2 regions of the Bradyrhizobium sp. GW821-FHT13H06 genome follow, and region 2 is predicted to be linked to the other one. Evidence: riboswitches for the same ligand, from Rfam matches in the RefSeq annotation. Region 2 holds a riboswitch; the other holds the start of a gene.
What was found. Region 2 has a riboswitch for glycine ahead of gcvT (glycine cleavage system aminomethyltransferase GcvT). Riboswitches for the same ligand answer to the same signal wherever they lie in the genome.

Region 1 (3,409 bases), 140 kb from region 2:
GATCTGGATCAGGAGATAGCCGACCACGAACACCGGCACCGAGAAGCCGAGCACGGACAGGCCCATCACGAAGCGGTCGATCCAGGTGCCGTGCTTCCAGGCCGCGATCACCCCCAGGGGAACGGCGACGACGACCGCGAGGACGATGGTCGACAGCGCGATCGAGATCGACGGCTCGACGCGCTGGCCGATCATCTTCATCACCGGCAGGTTGGAGATCAGCGAGGTCCCGAGGTCGCCGTGCAGCAGCTTGTTCACCCATGTGATGAACTGCACGATCAGGGGCTCGTTCAGGCCGAGCGAGGCGCGGATGCGCTCGAGCCGTTCCGGTGTCGCGTTGTCGCCGGCGAGAATCGCGGCGGGATCCCCCGGCGTCAGCCGCAGAAGCAGGAACACGAACAGCGCGACGACGCCCATCACGGGCACCGCGGCCAGAACGCGGCGAATAAGATAACCCAGCATGCACTTATCTCCGGCTACGGAACGTGTGGAGCCCTGAGGCTCCCGTGAACTCTGTCGTGTCTATCATGCCTATCACTTGGGCTGGAAAGGCCGCTCGGAGACGCCGTCCTCTTAGGGCAAATTGTGTGCCAAGGGCTGCGCCGTAGCAAGAGGCCGGCATGTCTCGGATATCGACCACTCAGGATGCATGTCGCAGTTCACGCTCAACCCCAAGTGAAGGGACCGTCGGCGGAGCGTTGAGGCCGCGCCAGCCGTCGATGGTCTGGGCGATCATCTGCGCCGTCGCGGCCGACAGAGTCCAGCCGAGATGGCCGTGGCCGGTGTTGAAGAACACGCCCGGTATCCGCCCGGCGCGCACGACCGGCATCATGTTCGGCATCATCGGGCGCAGCCCTGCCCACGGCACGACGCGCGACGTTTCGACGGCGGGGAAGTTGTTGCGCACCCAGTCGATCAGCGGCTGCACGCGGTCGGCGCGGATGTCGCGATTGAAGTCGTTGAATTCGGCGGTGCCGGCGACGCGAAAACGATCGGCGCCGAGCCGGCTGGTGACGATCTTGGCGGCCTCGTCGAGCAGGCTCACCGTCGGGGTGGCGTTGCGGCTTTCGGCGGTGTCGAGCTGCACCGTGATCGAGTAGCCCTTCACCGGATAGACGTTGACGCGCTCGTCCAGCAGGGCGGCGAAGTGACGGCTCGCAACGCCCGCGCAGACCACGACGCCGTCCGCGTTCAGTGCGCCGCGCGCGGCCGCGACGGCATCGCTCGCGGCCAGATCGGCCCAGCCGATGACGAAGCCGCTGCCGGCACGTGCGATCGAATCGATATTGGCCTCGTGGATGAAGGTCGCGCCACGCCGCTTGCAGGCTTCCGCCAGGCCGCGGGTGAACTTGTGGATATCGCCGGTCGCATCCGACGGCGTGTAGAAGCCGCCATAATAGTCCTTGCGCAGTGTCGGCTCGATGCTGCGGATTTCCTCCAACGTCACCGGGCGGCGATCGAGGCCGCCTTCCTGCAGCAGCGCGTTGACGCGCAGACCGGATTCGAAGCCGGCCTTGTCACGATAGATGTGGAGGATGCCGCGGCGTTCGAGATCGAAGTCGATCCCTTCGCGCGCCGCGATGTCGAACAGATACCTGCGCGCTTCGATCGCGAGCCGCGTGGTCTCGATGGTGTTGGCGCGGTAGTTGCCGATGTTGGCGACGAACTCGCTCATCCACGAATATTTGTGCCAGTTCGGCCGCGGGTTCATCAGCAGCGGCGCGTCGCGCCGAAACATCCAGCGCAAGCCCTTCAGGATCGTCGCCGTGCTGTTCCACACTTCGGCGTTCGATGCGGAGAGCTGCCCGCCATTGGCGAAGGACGTCTCCATCGCGGCGTAGCGGTGCTTGTCGAGCACCGTCACCTTGTAGCCGCGTTCGAGCAGGGCATAGGCGGTCGTGACGCCGGTGATGCCGGCGCCGATGATGGCAATATGGGTCATGGTGAAGTTCGGGGCTCCCGTGAGTTAGAGTCGGCGGACCGCCGGCCGTAAGGCCGTTGGCGGCGCCCCATCTGTCACGGTTACCTGAGAGCTTGATCCGCTGCGGATCTCGCAACGGACTATCCCCTTCGGTGGACGTCACGATTGCCTGAAATCGCGTCGTCTCTCTCCAGATCGTCCTGACGAAACGGTCCTTTTGCCTGAGAGTTTCCGGGGCGGTTGCTCCGTCGGCGCCGCAACGAAGGCTGAAAGCCTTCGCCGCGATCTCTCCCGCATCATCGCGTGGACGGCCGAGCAGTACGATACGCCTCATTTTTAGACAAGGCTAAATTTCGACCGTGACTGCCGACGTATTGTGCAGTGCAAATTCGATTCAATTACTCCAGAGTCGCCAGCAGACCTGCCATCAGCCGGCCGCGCTCGACCAGGCTATCGACCTCGATGAACTCCTCCAGCGTGTGGCCATTGCCGCCGCGGACACCGAGGCCGTCGAGCGTGGGAATTCCCATCGCGCCGGTGAAGTTGCCGTCGGAGCCGCCGCCGGAGCTGGCATGCGGTAAGTCCGCGCCGAGCGATTTGGCGATGCCGCGCGCCTTCTCATACAGCGCCATGGTACCCGCATCCGGCTCCCAAACCGGACGCGTCACGCCGCGCGTGACCTTGAACGTGACGTCGTTGGTGGTGCCCGACAGCGCCAGCATCCTCTCGACACCGCGGTCGAGATCGGCCTGACGCTTGGCCATGGAGAGCGCTTCGCCGGTTGCGGTCGTCGCAACGCAATTGACCCATTGTCCGCCGTGGACGACGCCGACCGAGAAGGTGCAGTCCTCCGTCGTCATCGCGTCGATCGCGAGGATCTGCCGCGCCATCTCGCGGATCGCCGAGCGTCCGGCCGACAACGTGGCGCCGGCGTGGCTCGGCCGTCCCGTCGCCTCGAGATTGAAGCGCGCGATGGCGTAGCGTCCGGTCGTGACGCCGTTGTCGGCGCGGCCGGGCTCCGGCACCAGCACGTATTTGTTGCGCGCCGCTTCCGCCTCGATGATGTCCCGCGTCGAAGGCGTGCCGACTTCCTCATCCGGCGTGAACAGCACGGTGATCGGCAGCGGTGTGGTGAACGAGGCGCGCGCCAGTTGCCGTATCGCTTCCAGCGAGAGGTAATTGCCGCCCTTCATATCGTAGATGCCGGGGCCATAGCACTTGTTGCCCTCGCGCCGCCATTTCAGCTTCTCGATGGTGCCGACCGGATGAACGGTATCCATGTGTCCGGCGATCAGGATGCCCGGCTCGCCCTGCTTGGGATGAGGAAAGCGCGCGCGGATGACGCCACCAAAGCCCTGGCGGCCGGCAATGCGCTCGATCGTCGCACCCATGATCGCCATATCCCGCGCCGCGATATCGAGCATGCGGTCCACGGCGCCTGCATCCCAGGTCGGACTCTCGCATTCGACCCAGCCGCGCAGGCCCTCG
Region 2 (3,409 bases):
AGTCATGCCCGGGCATAGCCGTCCGAAGGACGGCGTCGCTTCGCTCGCCTATGTCCCGGGCATCCACGTTCTTCGTGCCGTGAGAAGGCCGTGGATGGCCGGGACAAGCCCGGCCATGACGATGTGGAAAGATCGCGCTTCATCTCACGCCGTATGGGCCTTGTACGCGGCTTCATCCATGAGACTGCCGAGCTCGCTCTTGTCGGCAATCCTGATCTTGAAGAACCAGGCCGCACCCTGCGCGTCCGAGTTCACCAGCGCCGGCTCGGCGGCGAGCGCCTCGTTGGCCTCGAGCACTTCGCCCGTAACAGGCGCGTAGACGTCGGAGGCGGCCTTCACCGATTCCACGACGGCGGCGGCTTCGGCCTTCTTCAAGCTCCGGCCGACCTTGGGCAATTCGACGAACACGACGTCGCCGAGCTGCTGCTGGGCGTAATCGGTGATGCCGACGGTGGCGACGTCGCCGTCGATCGCGAGCCATTCATGGTCGGAGGTGTACAGCGTCGTGGTCATTGTCTTGTCCTCAGCGTTTGTAGGTGTTTTTCACGAAGGGCATGGCGGCGACTGCGAGCGGCAGGCGCTGGCCGCGCACCTCGGCGAAGAGTTTCGTGCCGAGCGCGCTCAGATTCGTGGGCACATAGCCCATCGCGACCGGCGCGTTCAGGCTCGGGCCGAAACCGCCCGATGTGACCTTTCCGATCGGCTCGCCTGCGGTCGGATCGGCAAACAGCAACGCGCCCTCGCGCACCGGCGCGCGGCCTTCGGCCCGCAGGCCGACGCGGCGGCGGGATGCGCCGTTGTCGAAATGGGCGAGGATTTTCTCGGCGCCGGGAAAGCCGCCGGCGCGCGCGCCGCCGCTGCGGCGGCTCTTCTGCACCGACCATTCCAGCGCGGCCTCGACCGGCGTGGTCGCGGTGTCGATGTCGTGGCCGTACAGGCAAAGCCCGGCTTCCAGCCGCAGGCTGTCGCGGGCGCCGAGGCCGATCGGCAGCACGTCCGGGTTTTCGAGCAGCGTCCTGGTGAGGCGCTCGGCGTCGGCGGCGGGAACGGAGATTTCGAAGCCGTCCTCGCCGGTATAGCCGGAGCGCGAGACGAAGCATTTGATGCCGGCGACCTCATGCGGGCCGGCATCCATGAATGTCATGGACGGCGCCTCTGCACACAATTTCGCCAGCGCCGCCTCAGCCTTCGGGCCCTGCAGCGCGATCAGCGCGCGGTCGGCAAGAGAATCGATGACGCAGTCGTCCGCGAGGTGCGCGCGCAGATGCGCCTCGTCCGCGTCCTTGCAGGCGGCGTTGACGACCAGGAACAGGTGATCGCCGAAATTGGCGACCATGAGATCGTCGAGGATGCCGCCGTCCGCATTGGTGAACTGGGCGTAGCGCTGCCGGTTGGGCGCGATCGCCACGATGTCCTGCGGTACCAGCCGTTCCAGCGCGCGGGCGGCGTCCGCGACCTTGCCCGACTTCGGCCGGAGCGCGAGCTGGCCCATGTGGGAGACGTCGAACAGGCCGGCCGCGGCGCGCGTATGGAGGTGCTCCTTCAGCACGCCCGCAGGGTACTGCACGGGCATGTCATAGCCGGCGAACGGCACCATCTTGCCGCCGAGGGACACATGCAGGGCGTGGAGGGGCGTATGTCGGAGAGATTTCTGGTCGTCGGGTACTGGCATCACAGGGGTCCTCGGCGGTTCCCCGGGGACAATTCCCCGGGCCAACCTGTCGAAGCCCCATCTGTCGCTGTGCCTGAGAGTATTATCCCGTCGGCGGGTGCCACCCGGGTTCTTAGGCCCGTCGGCGCCTCTTTCCAGATGCAATCAAAGCCACGCGGTCCTTTTGCCTGAGAGTTTCCGGGGCGGTTGCTCCTTCGGCGCCGGCAGTAAAGCCGGTCTCTCCCGACGTGGCCGTACGATATAGATGGTTAAAGACCACAGGCCGGCCAAGCCTGTCAACGCGGCGGTTTCGCCTTTTCAACCGGGATTGCGCGCCTGCGGCAACCCTCTGATCTCCTTGCACAGTTTCTGGACACTGAAGCAGGCCTTGTCTAAAAGCGCTTTGGCCCGCAGATATCAGCCCTAACCTCTGGTTTGGATGGCAGGAAGCGGGTCCAAGCACACCCGATTGGATGAACATGAGCGGCGTCAACGAGATCAGGTCGACCTTTCTGAACTTCTTTGCCGAGAACGGCCACGAGATCGTGCCGTCCTCGCCATTGGTGCCGCGCAACGACCCCACGTTGATGTTCACCAATGCCGGCATGGTGCAGTTCAAGAACGTCTTCACCGGCGTGGAGAAGCGGCCCTATCAGCGCGCTACCACCTCGCAGAAATGCGTGCGCGCCGGCGGCAAGCACAACGACCTCGACAATGTCGGCTACACCGCGCGCCATCTCACCTTCTTCGAGATGCTCGGCAATTTCTCGTTCGGCGACTATTTCAAGGAGCGCGCGATCGAGCTTGCCTGGAAGCTGATCACCACCGAGTTCGGGCTGAAGAAGGACAAGCTGCTCGTCACGGTCTATCACACCGACGACGAGGCGGCGGGGCTGTGGAAGAAGATCGCCGGCTTCTCCGAAGACCGCATCATCCGCATCCCGACCTCGGACAATTTCTGGGCGATGGGCGACACCGGCCCGTGCGGCCCCTGCTCGGAGATCTTCATCGACCGCGGCGAGCACATCTGGGGCGGGCCTCCGGGCTCGCCGGAGGAGGACGGCGACCGCTTCCTCGAATTCTGGAATCTCGTGTTCATGCAGTTCGAGCAGGTGACGAAGGAGGAGCGCCAGCCGCTGCCGCGTCCCTCGATCGACACCGGCATGGGCCTGGAGCGCATGGCCTGCATCCTCCAGGGCGTCGAGAGCGTGTTCGAGACCGACCTGTTCAAGAACCTGATCGATGCGACGGCGTCCGCGCTCGGCACCGGGCCGAACGAGCAGACCGTGGCCTCGTTCCGCGTCATCGCCGACCATCTGCGCTCCTCCGCGTTCCTCGTCGCCGACGGCGTGCTGCCCTCGAACGAGGGCCGCGGCTACGTGCTGCGCCGGATCATGCGCCGTGCCATGCGCCATGCGCAGCTGCTGGGTGCGAAAGAGCCGCTGATGCATCGGCTGGTCTGGGCGCTGGTGCGCGAGATGGGCCAAGCCTATCCCGACCTGATGCGCGCGGAGAATCTGATCGAGGAAACGCTGCGGCTGGAAGAAACCCGCTTCCGCAAGACGCTGTCGCGCGGCTTGGCCATCCTCGACGAGAAGTCGGCCGGCCTGAAGAAGGGCGACATGTTCGACGGCGACGTCGCCTTCACGCTCTACGACACCTACGGCTTCCCGCTGGACCTGACGCAGGACGCGCTGAAGTCGCGCGGCATCGGCGTCGACCAGGCCGCGTTCACGGATGCGATGGAGCGCCAGAAAG

Region 1: it holds a riboswitch for glycine, as region 2 does, so the genes downstream of both, AC1RQP_RS27430 (D-amino acid dehydrogenase) here and gcvT (glycine cleavage system aminomethyltransferase GcvT) in region 2, are expected to answer to the same signal.

Annotation. Positions count from the first base shown of each region.
Region 1 is NZ_JBXAPN010000007.1:214,889-218,297, forward strand. Features, by position in the region: gene AC1RQP_RS27425 (ABC transporter permease) at 1-462, opposite strand, end outside; gene AC1RQP_RS27430 (D-amino acid dehydrogenase) at 641-1,942, opposite strand; glycine riboswitch at 2,012-2,117, opposite strand; glycine riboswitch at 2,121-2,225, opposite strand; gene AC1RQP_RS27435 (M20/M25/M40 family metallo-hydrolase) at 2,320-3,409, opposite strand, start outside.
Region 2 is NZ_JBXAPN010000007.1:76,200-79,608, forward strand. Features, by position in the region: gene gcvH (glycine cleavage system protein GcvH) at 145-513, opposite strand; gene gcvT (glycine cleavage system aminomethyltransferase GcvT) at 524-1,672, opposite strand; glycine riboswitch at 1,819-1,907, opposite strand; gene alaS (alanine--tRNA ligase) at 2,131-3,409, shown strand, end outside.